DNA from 2 places in the Desulfosporosinus sp. BICA1-9 genome. Region 2 is predicted to be linked to the other one. Evidence: riboswitches for the same ligand, from Rfam matches in the RefSeq annotation. Region 2 holds a riboswitch; the other holds the start of a gene.

Region 1 (9,641 bases), on a different contig from region 2:
CGGGAGGATTTAATCTGGAAAGTGGCTCGCTATAAGGATTATTTTATTAAAATTGCCCTTGAGGAAGGATACGATTACCTTTTTCTCGTCGACTCTGATCTCTACCTAAATCCTAAAACCTTAACCCATCTGCTTTCTCTGAAAAAGGACATTGTCTCAGAAGTCTTTTGGACACGGTGGAAACCTGAGCTCATTCCCCTTCCCCAAGTATGGATGGAAGATCAATATTCTCTGTACAAATCGAGAAGAGGGGAGCCGCTCAGTGACAAGGAAATCAGCCAAAAAAATCTGGAATTTCTTCAGATGCTCTCCCGTCCAGGCACTTATAAAGTCGGAGGGTTAGGAGCTTGTACCCTTATTAGTCGTCGGGCCCTGGAACGAGGAGTCTCTTTCCAAGAAATCTATAACTTAGGGCTCACCGGCGAAGATCGCCACTTCTGTATTCGAGCTGCAGCCTTAGGACTTGAACTATATGCTGATACACATTACCCTCCTTTTCACATCTACCGAGAGTCCGAACTTGATAAATTAACGGACTATAAAAAAGGCCTGACTTACACCAAGACTTCAGACGCTGGCAAAACTCAAGTTCATGATAACTTATGCGCTCTTCAGACTGTAATCCCAGGGAAAATCACACTGGCAATGTTAGTTCGCAATGAATCCGGTCGCCATCTAAAAAGGGTCTTAAAACAGACCACGGAGTACATTGACCATGCTATTATCTTAGACGATGCCAGTGAAGACAATTCAGTCGAGCTATGCCAAGAGATCTTGCAGGGAATTCCCTTGACCCTTCTTTCAAACAAAGAACCCCTGTTCCATAACGAAATCCTCCTTCGGCGACAACTCTGGGAAATGGCCGTAAGGACCAATCCAGAATGGATTATCATCTTGGACGCGGATGAACTATTCGAAGAGGATGCTCCAAAACAACTGCGAGAGTTATTATCCCACTCTACTAAGGTCGATTACCTGAGCTTTCGTCTTTTTGACTTGTGGACGGAAACCCAATACCGGGACGATCCACTTTGGCAAGCCCACAGATGGTATCGACCCTTTATCGTACGCAATATTCCCAACTTCCAGGCCCAATGGCAAGAAACCCCCCAACATTGTGGAAGGTTTCCTAAAAATATTATAAATTTGCGCGGAGGCACTAGCCCTCTGCGAATCAAACATCTTGGCTGGGTCAGACCTCAAGACCGCTTAGCGAAATATTACCGTTATCAAACACTCGATCCCAACGGTACTTACGGTAATTTGGAACAATATCGCTCGATCTTGGATCCCAGCCCTAATCTTATCGTATGGGAAAAATGATTTAAAATCCCCCCAATATTTCGTAACCTTTTGTAGCACTGTTATACTCTATATATCAGAATACACCTCTGGTTCCCATCGTTATAAGCTTCTTATTTTTAAGGAGAAATTTCGAATGAACAAAACTAAAATCTTCGAATGGCTTGGTATTCGTCCCACTCACCTACATTAAACTTTTCTTGTTCTTACTAAAACTATGGAAAAAATCATGAGCAAAGTTTGACCCTTTTCCGATCACAAGCCCTGTGATCCCAATACCTATCATCGGATTTATGATCTTAACATCTAATAGCTCCAATGCATTAATTCCACTCTGGAAAGCAAGGAGTAAACCACATGCTAAACTCAACACTTCTAAAGTAAGGGGCCTGAATTTATCTGGAAAAATTGGAATAGCATAAACAATGTCTTTGAAAATTTCAACGACTTTCTCTACCACAACGGCCAAGAAAACGACTAAAGCAATTCCGTCCAAAGCCACCTTCTCCTCTTAAATCTTGATTTTCGTTCGTTAGTCTATTATATTCGAGGATAACTTATCACGTTCGTTCGGATTTCCTTCACCCATTTTGTCCCCCGAGGGGAAATGGGTTTACTAACATCATATATAATTTTTTCTTATACTTGAGCCTGAAACCAAATCCTGAGAGGATTAGTGAATTCAGAACGGTGAATTAATCGTACATACCGCAGAAAACGATTCGGGGTAAAAACGGCAAGTGCCCCCGACAATATCTCGCATTCCAAATCATCCGCAGTCCAGATAACTCCATCTGGACTGATTTGTAGTTGCACAATTGCTCCCTTTGTTCCAGTATTATGGACTGCATAAGAATAAACGCTTAGCTCAGATACATCCTTTGGTATGGTCGAAACGAAAACGTTAGAGGCAGTTACCGTTTCTGCACTTTGAACATACCTTCTTCCGGACATCTTAATTTGAACTGAACCCTCCAGGGTTGACTCAATGGGATTTCCATTACTCGCGTAGATTTTGATGCCGTCACGAGACGGTGTCAAATCCCGCAAGTCTGTTTTAATAGGGGTTCTCACATCGACAGGTATGGGAATTGGGCTAATTAGTCTTACCGGGACAGGTGTTTGAATAACCCCGATGGAATCGATGTGACGGACATATAGTTGCCCTTTCTCATCAAGCCGTAATGCTCGCTTAGGATACAGCCTCCAGCCTTGAATCTCGTGAACTGTAACCATTCCCTCCCCGAGAATTCCAACCTCAACTCGTAGTCCAGTTACTCCTGTTGGTGTGGAAAAAACTCGGGAATATTCTTCCGGCTCGGAGCTAGGTCGCACAGAGAATAGTAATTGACTCACCGCACCGAGATATACTCGAATATAGCAAATAATCCCAGCTGGCTCAGTCTCTAGAACGACTTTTATTTCCCAGCGTTGGCCTTCGCCCGCAGATATCACAACATTATTTTCTAGCATAATGCCCGCTCTTGGCCCCGACGGATGAACAATCTTAATAGCCCTTGGACCATCTGGCAAGCCAGTCCACTCCCACTTTGTCGCCGAATCTCCGCCCGCTTGAACCCATCCGTCCGGGAAATCCGGATGATTTTCTTGCCATAACAGGAAATGACTATTATAGACTTGATTTGTTTCAGTCATTTCCGCCCCACCTTTAACGCTTTTAAATCAAAATAAATTTTAAATTTGTTTAATATTTTATGTATAAGAACTTAATTTTGAGCCTGAACCCAAATTCTTAATGTGGAAGCTTCCTGTGATTGAATGATACCTGCTCTGCTTGAAGTCGTATTGCTGATTTCTAAAAAGGTCTCCGTGGACTGGGGTCTAAAACTCCATCTCGTTTCATGATTTCCTCCAATTTGAAGCCACGCCTCAGGAAACTGAAGTTGTTCCTTACTAATTTTCTGAAAATCTCCGTTATAGACTGTATTAAACATCCCTTTCAAATTTCTTCTCATTTTAGCCCTCCACTATGGGACGATTCACAAAGCACTTTCAACTTATCCTATCGTTAAACCCAGGGAAATAGCACAATAAACTAAACCTAAAGTGCAAAAAACTAACTCATGCTCAATTCTCTAGTAAATGGGGAACTTCACAAACCTATTTTCGGATAGTACAGGATGTTAATTCGATTGCCTTCCCGGAAAAGGGTGCGGTTGGCCTCATCGAACTTATATCCAAGAAATGGGCATTGATTCCTCTCCTAATTCATGCTAAATTGAGGTTGTACCAATTATATAAAAAGAACCTAAAGACATTAGCGCAAAAACTTTAAACCTCCCGACGGGGAGGTTTTTTTCTTTGTCTTAGTTAAATATTATTAATAAACAAAACAGGAAGGGATTAGCCCCACTTGGCCAATCTCTTCCTATTAGAAACCAGTACCTTCAATTTATGATATCGTTACTTACCTTAAGCATTCATAGGGATTAACTTTACGCTTCCCCATACTGCTAGGCGATCGTCTTTAATAACTACTACACCCGTAACTCCTTTGATCTCTGCGGCAAATTCTAGGGCTCTTTCTAAATCGTCTGACGTTTTAATAAGATTCCCAGTAGCTGTTGCTACCGCATCTGCCAAGGGGACTGAAGGAGAGATCACGACAACGGCATCCGCTTTGCCAAAGCTCAAAGAATGCCCCACTTTACCCGATGATGTACAAATTCCTAGGGGGGTTTGTTCCGGTCGAATCTCAATCGCCACTCGATTCGACAACGGCGAATCCCCTGCAAATATCCCAACCTTGCGAATGCGACTCGTACGCAAGAAGATGTCGCCGCCATTTTCTACAATGACGTCCCGGGAACGCTTGGCAATCGATTTCCCCACTAACTCGGCCACGGCTCCGGCGACCGCCGCCATTGGCCCCACACCTGCAAGACGACCGACTTCCGCCATAGTCTGGACAATTAAGGGGGCATTTGGCAATATCGTATAAGGTGCTAAAGCCTCCACAAAGCCGGGGTCTCTCTGGATATAATCCTCAAGCGGTCTACGACAGGCCCGAATCGTCTCCTCTACCCATTCCAGCAAGTCTTTTGTAAGCCGTTCTTTCCGCACCCCAATATCTAGGTCTGTTTCCCCCACAGTCACTTGAAAATGGACCAGATCCTCCTGGCGATGACGCTGCCGATAACTGCGTTCTACGAAATCCAATTATAGACGGACCTCCATTGCCTTCATAGGGCAGACTTTTGTACATAGTTGACAAAAAACACATTGGTCCCCATCAAAGAAGACTTCCATAGAGGGACGCTCCATATATAAGGCACCGGTCGGGCAAATGCCAGTGCACACCCCGCACATCACACACTTTTCTTCATTTCGTACAATTTCTTGGTTAAGGTTCTGAACTGAAACTCCCAGATCTCGTAAATAGCTAAGTCCTTCTTCACTTTGGTCCCCGGTAACCTCTAGGATCATAGTTCCTTCTTTTTGCGGGTTGACGTCCGCTTTAACTATATTGACCACTAAGTCATAATCTTTAACCAGACGATAGACTATGGGCTTTACCGAAATGTCTGTTCCAAAACGTAAAACTATTCTCTTTGGCGACACTTTCATCAATCCTCCTTAATACTGTGAGCGATAAAGCCGTCAGCGGGTGAGGGAAGCGCTTTAACCGGTTCTGTCAGGAGAAATTCGCCTTTTTGAATCCACCCTTTTAAAGTTGAGGCGATTTCACGGGCCCGCGGCATACTTGACAATGGAGCAGTAGTGATCTCTTTGCCATTCACCTGGATCTTTCCACTCTTTAGGTCTGCATAACTAACATACCCCAGATTACCCGGTGTAAATGAGGGATATGCTTCCCCATAGTCCACAATTGGGGCAAACAGTTCTTCATCTTTCTTAGCAGCATACCGAGCGATATCTTCATTAAGAATCGGAATGGGAACCCCTATTCCAACACTGAGGGTTGCTCCATACCCAAGGTAACTGGTACCGACAAGCCATCTAGGGCTCATTTGTTTCAGATCCCCGGTGACGGCGAGTGTTCCCCCTGCACTACCTAGTTCCTGGTCTTCTACATTAATCATGGACGGGAAATGTTGTGTACCGTTCCAAGCGACATATCCAACTCCGCCGCCAAGAAATATTTTTGTACCTACCCCGATCGTCTTAAAATGAGGGTCCTTTAAGAGCGGGCTCAGTTGTCCTGAAGTTGAATAATTGGCGTTCCCCAAATGAGGTTTAATCATGCCCATATAGGTATAAATCGTCCGATCGGTCAGGTTTACCGCACAGTTGTAATTCTGATAGGCATTACGCGGATTAAAAAGGATCGCCTCATTTATCTCATCTAGCGTAATAGTGGTTTCAAGATTTTGGCGTGGATAACAGTCTGTGCCATAGGCTAACGCTTTCAATTTGACAGATTTGCGTGCCACTAAATCATGAATGACATGACCTCCGCCATACTTAAATTCACCCGGATAGTTGCTGTTTAATGGGTCATTATCCGGCATCTCCGTGGCGCCGATATAGGCGTCAACAGCCGCTACGCCAGTATACGCCGATACACCGTTCAGCCATACTTTCTGCATTTTCATGCGGGGTTTTGTATGTCCGAAACTCAAAAAGGCACCTGAAGAACACATGGGCGCAAAGGTACCTGTCGTTACCACATCGACTTCTTGGGCAGCTTGAGAGAGACCCTTTTCCTCTACCAGGGCTATAAGTTCTTCTGCAGTTACCACGACTGCTTTGCCAGTTTTAATCTTGGCATTAATCTCAGCATATGTCTTTTCAACACTCATGAACGTCCCCACCTCCAGATTTGTTACACTTAGGCGCTTCTTATTCCTCCAGAATTTTTTACTGTTTGATAGTGCTAAAAGACCTCTTCTGCAAACAGAAGAGGCCAATTTTTAAATTTCGACGCTCCTCTTATCTGTCAGAAGAATCTCCTGCAAGAATTAGCACCATGCTTTGTGCATGCCATGAAATCATAGCGTGTCAAGCTGGTTGCCGGGTTTCATCGGGCTAGTCCCTCCACCACTCCGGATAAGAGCATAGTTTATTCAATTCATTACGCTGAGTCTAACATTTGTCTTATGTCCTGTCAATATAATCTCTGAATATATAAACAGACAATCTCAAATTTTGGTCAAAAACATGCCGGAGATGTTAGGTTCATTTCCGTTTTTTTCATGTAGTTAGTCCTCTTATATGGATCTCCCAAGTTCTAAGGGGATCCCTTTTTTCGTCCTCAAAGACGCTTCAAATGTAACAGATATCAAAAATGATGATCCTATAGTTTAGTCTCTAGAAGGTGTCAAAGTACCCTGGGCTTACATAAAAGTAAACGGAATGTATCTTCAGGGGGAGGTTATAAAAATGATTATTCCAACCCAGCTTGCGCCGGATTTTGAAGCCGAGGCCTATGATGGTGGCAACAAAGTGACCATCCGTCTTAATGATTTCCAAAATCAATGGGTGCTCTTATTCTTCTATGCTGGTGATTTTACCTTTGTCTGACCGACTGAATTGGCAGCCGTGGCTGCCCGGCAGGAGACATTCAGGAATCTTGGTGTTCAAGTTTTAGCGATTAGCACCGACAGCGTCTATTCTCATAAAATCTTCGCAGAAATATCTCCCTCCGCACGTACCATACAATATCCGTTATTATCCGACCGTTCCCATTTCATAACGCATCAATATGGAGTACTTAGAGCAGAATTGGGAATTGCCTTCCGAGCAACTTTTATCATTGCTCCAGATCGAAAGGTTAAGTATGTCAGCCTCTATCCACCTGAAGTTGGTCGTAACATCGCTGAGATTATTCGAGTAATTCAGGGTCTGATCTATGAAGAAGCGACTGGTCTAGGGGTGCCCGCTTACTGGCAACCTGGAATGACTGGCATCCTAAGGGATTTTAAATTCGTTGGGAAAATCTAATGCAATCTCAACATAATTATCCATTCCTAGGGTATCCTAAATGTATTCCAACTTTAAGGAGAAATACTATGGATCAGCCCAAACCAAGTAAAAAACCATTTCCTAAACGCGAAGAGCTACCTAATAGCAGCCACCAAGCCGATCAGGACGGACGTACAGATTATGGCCGGGATGGACAAACAACTTATAATCCAAGCTAATCACAAAGGAGGCATCTTGATGTCAAATAAAGCGACCGACAAAGCGCAAACAGGTAAACCAGACCGAGGGAAAAATTCCCCTTTCAAGAAAAAGACTCCTCAAAGCCGGGCTTAAGCCCGGCTTTTCATTTTAAGGCATATTATCCAAAGAAAACTTCTGATATACTGTATGGGATTGTAGCTTATTTAGGATTAAATTTTAAGATTAAAGGGTGACATTATGAAAAAGATCGAAGCGATTATTAGACCTGAGAAATTAAATGACGTTAAAATTGCGTTATCGAACATCAATGTGCAAGGGATGACCGTCTCTAATGTTATGGGATTCGGAAAACAAAAAGGGTACACTCAAATTTACCGTGGTCAAGAAATCGAAACTAGGCTTTTGCCGAAGATAAAACTTGAAGTGGTCGTTCCCACGGAAAAAGCAGAGAAAGTTATCGCCGCCATTGCGGAGGCATCAAAAACTGGAGAATTTGGAGACGGCAAAATTTTTGTCTATGACATCTTAGAGGCGATCCGTATCCGAACGGGCGAACACGGTGAAAATGCTCTTTAAATAAATACATTCTCACTAAGTTCGAAATCGGGATAGGCCTTTTCCCTATGCTGAGTTAAATCTAAACCGTTCGCTTGTTCGTCATCCGTAGCCTTAAGCGGGGTGAATATAGCTATTCCCTTTAAGATGAGAAACGTCATGATACCAGTAAATAAATAGGTTACCGCCACTGCAATTAATTGAATAAAGACCGGTTCCATTCCTCCGCCATTAATTAACCCGTTTTTCCCTTGTGGATTAAGACTTAGATCTGCAAAAATCCCGGTAGCAATAGTACCCCAAGTCCCTCCGATTCCATGTATTCCGAAGACATCTAAGGCATCATCATAGCCCAGTTTGGCCTTAAGTATACTTACTCCTAAATAACACACTCCTCCAGCAATAAAGCCAATCAGGAGTGAACTACCGGTTGAGACATATCCTGCTGCAGGTGTGATTGCCACAAGTGCCGAAATGATGCCGCTCACAGCACCGAAAGCTGTGATCTGGCGACGATGGAGCCATTCAATTAGTGCCCACCCTATCATTCCGGCAGCTCCGGCTATTTGGGTTGTTGCAAGCGCTAGAATTGCCACGCCATTTGCCCCCATTGCCCCCCCTGCGTTAAATCCGAACCAACCAAACCATAACAATCCGCCGCCAAAAAGGACGTTGGGCATATGATGGGGAATGTTCCATTCATAACCCACTGTGATTCGCTTGCCTACGACAAAGGCTGCCACCAATCCCGACACTCCTGAAGCCATTTCTACGACTGTGCCACCGGCGAAATCCAAGACACCGAGATTGCGCATCCAGCCACCCACTCCCCAGACCCAATGGGCCAGTGGGATATAAACAAAGATACTCCAAAAAAGTATAAATAATATAAAGGCAGTAAAACGTAGTCTTTCAGCAGTTGCTCCGCTGATTAGCGCTGGTGTAATGATCGCGAACATCAGTTGGAACAAGAAGAACAACAAATGGGGGATTGTAGGAGCATAATCAGGGTTAGGCGAAAGCCCAACACCTTTTAGACCTACCCAATCTAGATTTCCTATTAAATGACCCTGATCTGGTCCGAAGGCTAAAGAGTATCCAAATAAGACCCAAATAACTGTGACCAATCCTATGGCGGCGTAGCTTTGCATCATGATAGAAAGCACATTACGTTTTCTGACCATACCTCCGTAGAATAATGCCAATCCAGGGGTCATCAGAAAGACTAGTATAGTACAGATAACTACGAAAGACACATCTCCAGTATTTATTGGCATCAAACTTACCTCCTCGTATAAAGAAATTTGTCCGGACATACATGCCTTAGGCCTTAGCTTCGGCGGTCTTTTCTCACCATCTTGGATGACCAGCGGAAGCACAGTTGCCCTGAATACTAACCTAAACTATATACCAACTAAATTACATAAAAAAGAAGCTCTAAAAAGCGTTCTAAAACGCCCCTTAGAGCTTCTTTGCTCTCTCAGTCTTGCAAGTATGCTTTTATTATAGTAGCCCTAACGAAATGTGTCTAGGACTTTTTGGCGAAATACATTATACAAGAGATGTAGTCCCGTAAGAACCAGCTTGCTAGGCTATGGGCAAAATGAGTACTTTTCTTTTCTTCTTTGGGCGATTAGGGGGTTGCCTGTTTATCTTTTACAGGAATAAAAGCGAAA
Region 2 (9,641 bases):
ATACAACATATCGACTCCTGAGGTGACGTATTTGGTAACTTCTCCTAATTTAAAAGCCCTAAGTGTTTCAGCAGGCAGCAAGGCGCCATCTACAACACCTTTAGACATTGAATCATATGTCTCGGCTATGGTTAAGCCAACTGGAACCGCGCCCAAGGCTTTCAGCGTATCAACATTTGCACCGCTGGCTCGAATTTGCATGCCTTTCAGATCTTCCAGAGTTTTTACCGGTTTGATCGTCATCAGAACTCCAGGGGCAATGCCGTATGTGTACAAAAGATGGGTATCTTCAAGTTCTTTGGGTTTAAGTTCCTTCAAAAGATCACGGGCAACATAACTGGATGCTTTAGCGCCTTTGAACTGAAGTCCGCCCACATACATTGCATTAAATACTGGCAACCTGCCGATATTATAACCGGAGACATCGTGACCCACATCCGCAACGCCTGATGCAACGCCTTCATAAATATCACCGCTTTTTAATAAAGTTCCCGCTGGATAAATATCCACTTTTACCAAGCCGTTAGTGACTTCTTCAACTCTTTTCGCCCAGACGCCTGTCATATTTACGTTAATCGGGTGACCAGGCGGTATGAAATCGGCAAACTTTAATGTTACCGGCTTCATCGTTTCCTTAGTTGGAGTATCCTTAGCTGGAGTATCCCCACTTACTTTAGTCCCGCCGCATCCGGCAAGCAGAACCAGCCCAAAAACTAACGCTACTAATAAAATAATATTTTTCCTTAGTTTCAAAACAATTCCTCCTCTAATTTGAATGTTTATTTGCATAGATCTGTATTAATCTTTTGGGGTGTTTCAAGTAAAAAAATATTAGTTACTCTCCCTATCACCTTCAGGTTCATTTTGTCTGAAATGATTTCCCCCTTATCCAAAGATGTAAAATGTCTTGTTCCCTGAAATTTGCCTGAAGCATCACCCCCTATTTAATGCTTACAATCCTTGCTGATTGGCGTCTTCTAGTTGTTTTCCGTTTGTGCAAATTATAATTAATGATATATGTAATAATATTATACTTAATAGTATAGTGACAAAAAACAATTATTTTACCTTTACTAATAAAATGTTATTCATCACCCTTCCCATAACTGCCCAAGGAAATTGACATCTACCAGGCTTGCATTCAAAATTGCTATATTCCTAATGTCGCGGCCACATTTATTGAATTTACCTTTAAAAAACAAATTATTAATCAGTTGGTTTCTATAATTTTTCAGCTTCAATTATGTCGTGTAAAAATTCACATATTAAAATTTGATTTAATTTAATTTAATTAGTTTATTCTGAATATTTTTAATATCAATATAAATCAGTATAATTTGATATTTATTCTGTGTCAACTATTTTATTAATATGTTTTAATAAAATTCTGTAATGATAGCAGAGTTACCCAATTCGGTCCGAATCCGCCAATACGCTCCACTGTTGAAATAGGAAAAGCCCTTAAGAAACAGGGACAAGTCATTTCCCTTGAACAATTCAGTGCTCCTGTCCTGCTTTTTGGTGCCTTAAACCCAACAGATTTATATAGCTTTGCCTCCAGTCAAATAGGATCTCTTTTAGCCTATGATAAAACCCATAATTCCCAACTTCTTACCACATTACAAGAATTTCTTAACCTCCGTGGTAATCTTGAGGGAACCGCAAGAATCCTTAATTTGTCAGTAAGCGGTTTTAAATATCGGTTACTACGTATTGAAGCGATTACCGGGCAGGATCTTAAGGACCCTCAAGCCTGTTTTAATTTGCAATTAGCCTTAAATATTCTCCAGTTAGTCGGGGAGGAGCTAATCTATCAAAACCATAATTCAAAGTGATTTTTTAATACTAAATAGCTTTCCAACCCCTTAAATTATATAACACAAATTGGCAATCGCTATCTGTTGACACAGGCGCCGATTTGATTTATAGTATCAATATCCTCAACAACTAAATATTGAATTTCTCTTATCAAGAGTGGCGGAGGGACTGGCCCAATGATGCCCGGCAACCGATAGTGCAAGCTATGAGGTGCTAATTCCAACAGAACCATAGGTTCTGAGAGATGAGAGTAGCGTGTTAAATATCATAACGGCCGCTTCTCTTGAAGTGGGTCGTTTTTTATTTACCAACCACCTCAATAGTCCTCTCTCAATTCAAACGATCCCTGTATGATCCCACAAACCAAAAAAACTAGGAGGAATTATCATGACTGAAAAGCGACAACTAGGTATTGAAACAATTTCCTTACACGGAGGGCAAAGCCCAGATTCAGCAACCAATTCGCGTGCCGTTCCTATCTACCAGACCTCCTCCTTCGTCTTCAACGACACTGATCATGCTGCTAATTTATTTGCCTTAAAAGAACCTGGCAATATTTACACTCGAATTATGAATCCTACTCAAGACGTCTTTGAACAACGCATTGCACTTCTTGAAGGGGGAGTTGGAGCGCTTGCAACTGCATCCGGCCAAGCAGCTATTACCTACGCACTTTTAAACATCGTCCAAGCAGGGGATGAAATTGTCGCCTCCAGTTCCCTTTACGGAGGCACTTACACCTTATTCGCCTACACATTTGCTAAACTTGGAATCAAAGTTCACTTTGTAGACGTCGACAAACCAGAAGAATTCCGCTCAAAAATCACAGATAAGACAAAAGCCTTGTATACTGAAACCATCGGAAATCCGCTCATCAATGTTGCCGATCTAGAAACGATTGCTCAAATTGCTCATGAAAACGGCCTTCCCCTGATCGTAGACAATACCTTTGCCTCACCCTACTTGTGCCGTCCAATCGAGCACGGAGCGGACATTGTGGTGCATTCTGCCACCAAATTTATAGGTGGCCATGGTACTTCGATAGGAGGAGTCATTGTCGACTCTGGGAAATTCGACTGGAACAACGGTAAGTTCCTAGGACTCAGTCAACCAGATCCGAGCTACCACGGCATAATTTTTACAGAAGCCTGTGGTAATGCTGCTTATATTATCAAAGCGAGAGTATCCCTTTTGCGCGACACTGGTGCAGCCCTTTCCCCTTTTAACTCCTTTTTGTTCTTACAAGGATTAGAAACGCTTCCCTTACGCATGGAACGCCATGTTGCCAATGCTCAAAAAGTTGCAGAATTCCTTGACCAGCACGACTTAGTGACTTGGGTTAACTATCCAGGGCTTGCCAAGAGTCCTTATCACACCCTCGCTAAAAAATATTTACCCCTGGGATCTGGAGCAATCTTCACCTTTGGTCTTAAAGGTGGTCTCAACGAAGGCAAAAAGTTCATTAACAGTCTCCAACTGTTTTCTCATTTGGCAAACGTGGGGGATGCCAAATCCTTAGTCATTCATCCGGCCAGTACCACCCATCAACAACTCGATGAGGCTTCACAACGCCTTGCAGGGGTATCCCCTGATATGATTCGTCTTTCCATCGGAATAGAAACCATTGATGATCTCCTATATGATCTGGATCAAGCTCTTCAGGCAAGTCAAGGCGCTTAAGGAGCTAAGAAGCTAAGAAACTTAAACTTGAGTAACCTTGCGCAATATCTGTTCACACAGTCTTGGCAGCAAAAAAAATGGGAGAATCGATGTGCGCTAGTTGGATCTCGAATATCGGACTTCGTGCATCGAACCTCAACCTCGAAAAGGGAGTTTAGATACATGCCTATCAAAATACCTGAAAATTTACCTGCTTTAGAGATTTTAAATCAGGAAAACATCTTTGTGATGGGAGAAGAACGCGCCTTTCACCAAGATATCCGTCCCTTAAAAATTGTGATACTCAACCTCATGCCTCGCAAGGAAACAACCGAAATACAACTCTTGAGATTGCTCGGAAATTCCCCTTTGCAAGTTGAAATTGTGCTTTTGCGTATTGATTCTCATGTTTCTAAAAATACTGCGCAGGAACATTTAGATTCCTTTTACAAAAGCTTTAGTGAGGTCAAAGGGCAAAAATTCGATGGCATGATCATCACTGGGGCACCAGTAGAGCATCTGGAATTTGAGGAAGTCTCCTACTGGGAAGAATTTAAAACTATCATGGAATGGACAAAAACTCATGTAACCTCCACCTTCCATATCTGCTGGGGGGCTCAGGCAGGGCTGTATCACCATTATGGAATTCCAAAATACCCTCTCTCTGAGAAGATGTTTGGAATCTTTAAGCACAATGTGAACAAGCGCAGCTTAAACGGCATGCAACTGCTGCGCGGTTTTGACGATGAATTCTTCGTCCCCCACTCTCGCCATACGGAAGTCAAGCGCAGCGACCTTGAAACACACCCCGAATTAGAGATTTTATCGGAGTCTGATGAAGCGGGGCTTTACATTGTGGTTTCTAAAGACGGACGACAAGTGTTCGTAACGGGGCATTCGGAGTACGATACGTTAACTTTGAAAGAGGAATACGATCGGGACATCGCCAAAGGGCTTGCCATTGCACTTCCGAAAGGCTATTTTCCTAATGATGACCCTACTAAAACGCCAATCCATAATTGGCGCTCTCATACAAGCTTGCTATTTCAAAACTGGTTAAATTACTTTGTCTATCAGGAGACTCCTTATGATTTAGGAGCCCGCTAACTTAATCGATTCAAGTGAACTCAACCCAAAAGAAAGCTACCGATACAGCATACTATCGGTAGCTTTCTAGTATTTACGCTATCCTAATCCTCGCTAAATTGGACGTAATAGTTCTTGTAATATAAGGGAAAGCTAATTTTAGGGCTTCTCTATACGGAGTCGCTTCCAAAATTGGTGCCACGGCCATTTTTCCAATCAAACCCAAAGATGCAATTGCTACCTTTATATCTCACCTTGTGTTTGGAACGACGAAAATTACTATCGCAGCTAATTTAGGAGACAGCCGTTTATTCAAGCCAGATAATTTGACGTTAGAAATTGATGAACCGCAAAGTTTATTTTCTAAAACTAAAGAGAAAAACAGTATTTTACAAACGCTCAAATTTTTAACAAAGAACAACCTAGCGCGGTATGATGAAGACTCTCGTAGGTTCGAATCCCACTCTTCACCAGTTACATAGAGCATAAGCAAGGGATTCTCGCCTTATAGGTAAGAATCCTTGCATTCTTTGCCGCACAGGAAAAAGAACATACGCCATGCCATGCAGATCGGTAAATTGCCATATCCCATCTCCACATATTTCATGATGGAAGCTTGGGCTGCTTTATCAAAGTTAACGCCATCCGCGCCATAAATCGACTTCTCTCCATGTTAGAAAATTCACTACCTCAGCTAAACCGTAAATTAGTCTTCGGCTTGGCCTTCTATATCATACCTGCGTAGTTTTTCATAGAAGGCGCGACGCGAAATACCTAATTCTCTAATAGCTGTGCTACGGTTGTTATTGCTGTTCGCCAAAGCCGCAACCATTAAGTCTCGTTCAACTTTGGCTACAGCTTCTTTTAAATCATAAGGCCTTTCTTGGATCTGTTGACATTCAATATTGATCGGACGCAAATAATCCGGGAGATGCTGGCCTTCAATTTGCGTTCCGCTTCGAACAATACTGGCGTGTTCCAATACATTTTGTAATTCTCTAACATTGCCGGGCCAGTCATGAGCCTTCAGAATCCTTATCACTTGTGGAGAAAGGGTTAACTCTTGGTTTACTTCCTCCAAATATTGAGCAAGGAACTTTTTGGCAAGAGTAAGGAGATCATCCATACGTTCACGTAACGGCAATAGGTATAGCGGCACAATATTAAGTCGATAATACAAATCACGACGGAAAGTCCCTTCGTCCATCATCTTTTCCAAATTACGGTTTGTTGCCGTAATCACTCTTATATTCAGACTTATGGTCTTGGTGCCTCCAACCCGTTCTAATTCTCTTTCCTGTAGTACTCTCAACAGCTTAGCCTGCATATTAATGCTCATATCACCGATTTCATCCAAAAAAATGGTACCACCGTGAGCCAGTTCAAATTTCCCTAGCTTGCCACCCTTTTTTGCCCCAGTAAAAGCCCCATCCTCAAACCCGAACAACTCGCTTTCCAGCAAAGCCTCAGGTATAGCCGCACAGTTAACTTTAATCAAAGGTTTATCCTTCCGCCGGCTGGAATTATGAATGGCCCTGGCTAAAACTTCCTTACCGACTCCGCTTTCACCCAAGATTAGTACTGTACTATCAGTTCGAGCCACTTTTGCCGCTAACCCCAAGGTTTCCCTCAAACGACTGTTCTGCCCTACATATTCTTTAAAGGACAAAGGCAACTGCGTCTGCTGATTTAACTGATCCTGCAAATAGTCAGCTACTCCCTTAGTCTGTTGTAATTCCCTGCTCAACTCTACAACTTTAGTTATGTTATTGAAAATTGCAACACAGCCTACGACCTGGTCCCCTTCAAAAAGCGGAAACGAACGTCCAATTACATCAATACCGACTGAGGAAAGATTGTCCCGCTCGTTACTGGCTTTTCCTGAGCGCAATACTTTGATAGCCAGACATTCTGGCTCGATCAAATCTAGCCTGCGCCCCAAGACCTTCTGAACCGGTACTCCTAAAATCTTAGCGTAAGACTCATTGGCATAAACAATCGTGGTATCTGAATCAAGAACCATTACAACGTCTTCAATGTTATCGAGGATCTTAAATAAAAGCCCTTGATCCCATTGCTTGATAACATCTGTAGTTATAGCGTAAGATCCGATGCTCATCCTTTTTCCCCCAATATGTTGTATGTTGTATATTTTGTATACATCATATCAGAAAAAACCAGTCAAACCTCCTTTAATCTCCGAAAGGGATAAATTGACCGTTGAACGGTAGTAACAAGGTTTTTAACAGGGTACAGTCGCTGCACGCATCCGATGCTCGAGGCTCAATGCTCGATGTCCGAAGCACAAAGTAGAATGATTTAATGCACAATGTTAATTATGCATTAATATTATTTCCTCTAAAGCTATCCTTGGTCTTAAACGAGACCTCTGCTGATCCCGTCAATACTTCTTCTCCGTTAGCTTTAGTCACAATAAGGTCACATTTTACGGCATCAGACAGAGCATCTTTAATATAGCCAGAAAAAACTATCCGTTCTCCAACTCGAACCATATTTTTAAACCGGACTTCAAAACTCTTAAGGGTTCCTTCTTCACTTATCCAGTCTGTCAGCATGGCTCCAAGTTGAGCCATAGTCAACATCCCGTGAGCTATTATACCGTCAAATCCTGCTTTTCGGGCAAATGCCTCGTCTAAGTGAATAGGATTAAAATCACCTGAAGCCTCTGCATACTGCCGTAATTGCAGGTCGGTTGGCCACCATTCTCTACTGGGGAGCGAGTCGTTAACCTGATAATCCCAAAGGTGTTTCATCTTTCCTACAGATACCTACCTTCCCTGAAAGTTTGGCTTACGCTTTTCCATAAAAGCCTTCATACCTTCTTTTTGATCCTCGGTGGCGAACAAAATACTGAAGCATCTTTGCTCATACTGCAGTCCTGCTTCCAAGTCCATGTGCAGCCCCTCATTGACGCAAGACTTTGCCATACGTAAAGCAACAGCCCCCTGACTCGCAAAGCGTTTAGCCATTTTTCTGGCTTCCTCGAAAAGTTCTTCAGCGGGAACTACTTTATTGACCAGGCCAATACGAAATGCCTCCTCAGCGCTGATAAAGTCACCGCTAAAAAGTAACTCTTTGGCTCTGCCTGCTCCGACGAGTCTTGGCAAACGCTGGGTTCCTCCGATTCCAGGCAAAATACCTAGTTTAATTTCCGGCAAGCCAAACTTGGCAGAGTCAGCGGCAAGACGTACATCTGCAACTAAGGCTAATTCACATCCACCGCCCAGAGCATAACCTGCAACCGCTGCAATTACCGGTTTGGGCATATTTTCGATAGCGTTAAAAGCACGGTGTGCAGGTTGGTCATCTGTAGCAAAATCAACCGTAGTTGCTGTAGCCATTTGATCGATATCTGCTCCGGCTGCAAACACTTTGTCGCCTCCTGTGATAATGACTACCCGTACAGAATCATTCATGCCCAGTTCCAAAGCGGCTTCGCCTAATTCCCTAATAACCTGACTGTTTAAGGCATTTAACACCTTAGGCCGATTAAGGGTAATTGTTCCAATTCCGTCGTTGATTTGTACTAGGATCGTTTCGTATGGCATTTATCTAATCTCCTTATTTTAGATTTAAATTTCATCCCTATGATCAGAGAAGATCACTGTTGAACTCATTGAAAAAACCTGTTCCCCCGCATGATTGCACCCCGTAGTCTCAACTATAACAAACGTCATTTTGCCAACCTTACCGGACCGTTCAAAAACATCCTTGATCCGACGAGTATAGACTATATTGTCACCGATTGAAACCGATTGAAAATAAACGAATTTTTGTTCACCATGAATTGTTCCGGGTTGAAATAGATCAACCCCTTCAATACTACCTTTCATAAAGGTTCCAAAGAAAGTTGGAGGCACCCGGTTTTCAAAGGGAATACCCACCGTTTCGGCGAACCTGCGAACTACATCTGCCTCGATCTTTACTCTAACTGGTTTGCTTTCCCGACCAATTAAATCTTTGCCAATTATTTTTACCACCTCCCCTTTTGATATTACATACTAAAAAGCATCTTCAGGAATGTCTATTGCTGAGCTGTCCTCCTCTTTAATTACCCTTACTGTTGCCATAACGTCTGGAACAATATTTCTAACATAAAAACGTGCGCTGAAAATTTAAAAAATCTTTTCTCCTTCCAGCCATTCCTTAATGATAAATTTGTGATCCAGGTTATGATAAATAAAGTGGCTAGACAAATTTAACTCCACCTTCTTCCTCAACATCAGAGAAAATTAAACACTTGTAGCGGCTGTTACTTACTTAACTTTCAATAATCGTGCCAACAATAACTATACATAAAAATCCCTCAGGCAAACGTTAAAAAGCCCTGGGGGATTTTAAACTTTGTATAGCTTTGATACAAACAAGCAGGTGCCACTTAGCAAGTATGTATACTAATGATACACACAGTATCTAATCTTAATACTTATAGAAACCTTCTCCGCTCTTCCGACCATGTTTACCTGCTCTGCACATTTGTTTGATTATCTGCGGTGCAGCGTACTGGCTGTCGCTGAATTCATCAGCAAAGTATTCCATAACATGATAGGCAAGATCAATTCCACCAAAATCCAACAGTTCAAACATGCCCATGGGATAGTTGAGTCCAAGCTTTACAGCGGTATCAATGTCTTCAACGGATGCAACTCCTTCCTGCAGGAGGCGGGCAGCCTCAATCAGCTGGGGCATCAAAATCCGATTAGCTATGAATCCTGGGGAATCCTTTTTGACCTCAACCGTTGTCTTGCCGAAAGCGCGGGCTAAATCAGTTGCTTCTGCTATCGTTTCGTCCGAACTCTGCGTTCCACGGATGATTTCCACTAACCGCATAATCTGAGCTGGATTAAAAAAGTGCATACCGCAGACTTTGTCAGGGCGGCCTGAAGCAGTTGCAATTTCCGTGATCGACATGGAAGAAGTATTAGTAGCAAAGATGACCTCAGGCCCGCACACCTTGTTCAGGGTCTGAAACACCTCCTTCTTTAGATCCATCTTCTCTAAAACTACCTCGATTATGAAATCAGCAGCCGCCATATCCTCCAGCGCAGTCGTCTTTT

What was found. Region 2 has a riboswitch for S-adenosylmethionine ahead of JL57_RS24160 (homocysteine synthase). Riboswitches for the same ligand answer to the same signal wherever they lie in the genome.
Region 1: it holds a riboswitch for S-adenosylmethionine, as region 2 does, so the genes downstream of both, JL57_RS02540 (homocysteine biosynthesis protein) here and JL57_RS24160 (homocysteine synthase) in region 2, are expected to answer to the same signal.

The regions. Positions count from the first base shown of each region.
Region 1 is NZ_JUEE01000020.1:28,430-38,070, forward strand. It holds gene JL57_RS02510 (glycosyltransferase) at 1-1,323, shown strand, start outside; gene JL57_RS02515 (hypothetical protein) at 1,487-1,798, opposite strand; gene JL57_RS02520 (DUF6385 domain-containing protein) at 1,942-2,958, opposite strand; gene JL57_RS02525 (hypothetical protein) at 3,030-3,278, opposite strand; gene JL57_RS02530 (UPF0280 family protein) at 3,736-4,482, opposite strand; gene JL57_RS02535 (NIL domain-containing protein) at 4,483-4,884, opposite strand; gene JL57_RS02540 (homocysteine biosynthesis protein) at 4,890-6,086, opposite strand; SAM riboswitch class I at 6,214-6,340, opposite strand; gene JL57_RS02550 (peroxiredoxin) at 6,667-7,227, shown strand; gene JL57_RS33320 (hypothetical protein) at 7,296-7,427, shown strand; gene JL57_RS02555 (P-II family nitrogen regulator) at 7,648-7,986, shown strand; gene JL57_RS02560 (ammonium transporter) at 7,983-9,242, opposite strand; gene JL57_RS02565 (DMT family transporter) at 9,622-9,641, opposite strand, start outside.
Region 2 is NZ_JUEE01000195.1:13,669-23,309, reverse strand. It holds gene JL57_RS24165 (TRAP transporter substrate-binding protein) at 1-753, opposite strand, end outside; gene JL57_RS36610 (helix-turn-helix domain-containing protein) at 1,380-1,835, shown strand; SAM riboswitch class I at 1,963-2,069, shown strand; gene JL57_RS24160 (homocysteine synthase) at 2,206-3,498, shown strand; gene metA (homoserine O-succinyltransferase) at 3,661-4,584, shown strand; partial or broken gene JL57_RS35425 (formate--tetrahydrofolate ligase) at 5,123-5,227, opposite strand; gene JL57_RS24150 (sigma-54-dependent Fis family transcriptional regulator) at 5,270-6,682, opposite strand; gene JL57_RS24145 (MaoC/PaaZ C-terminal domain-containing protein) at 6,900-7,337, opposite strand; gene JL57_RS24140 (enoyl-CoA hydratase/isomerase family protein) at 7,353-8,132, opposite strand; gene JL57_RS24135 (MaoC family dehydratase N-terminal domain-containing protein) at 8,157-8,564, opposite strand; gene JL57_RS24130 (3-hydroxyacyl-CoA dehydrogenase family protein) at 9,004-9,641, opposite strand, start outside.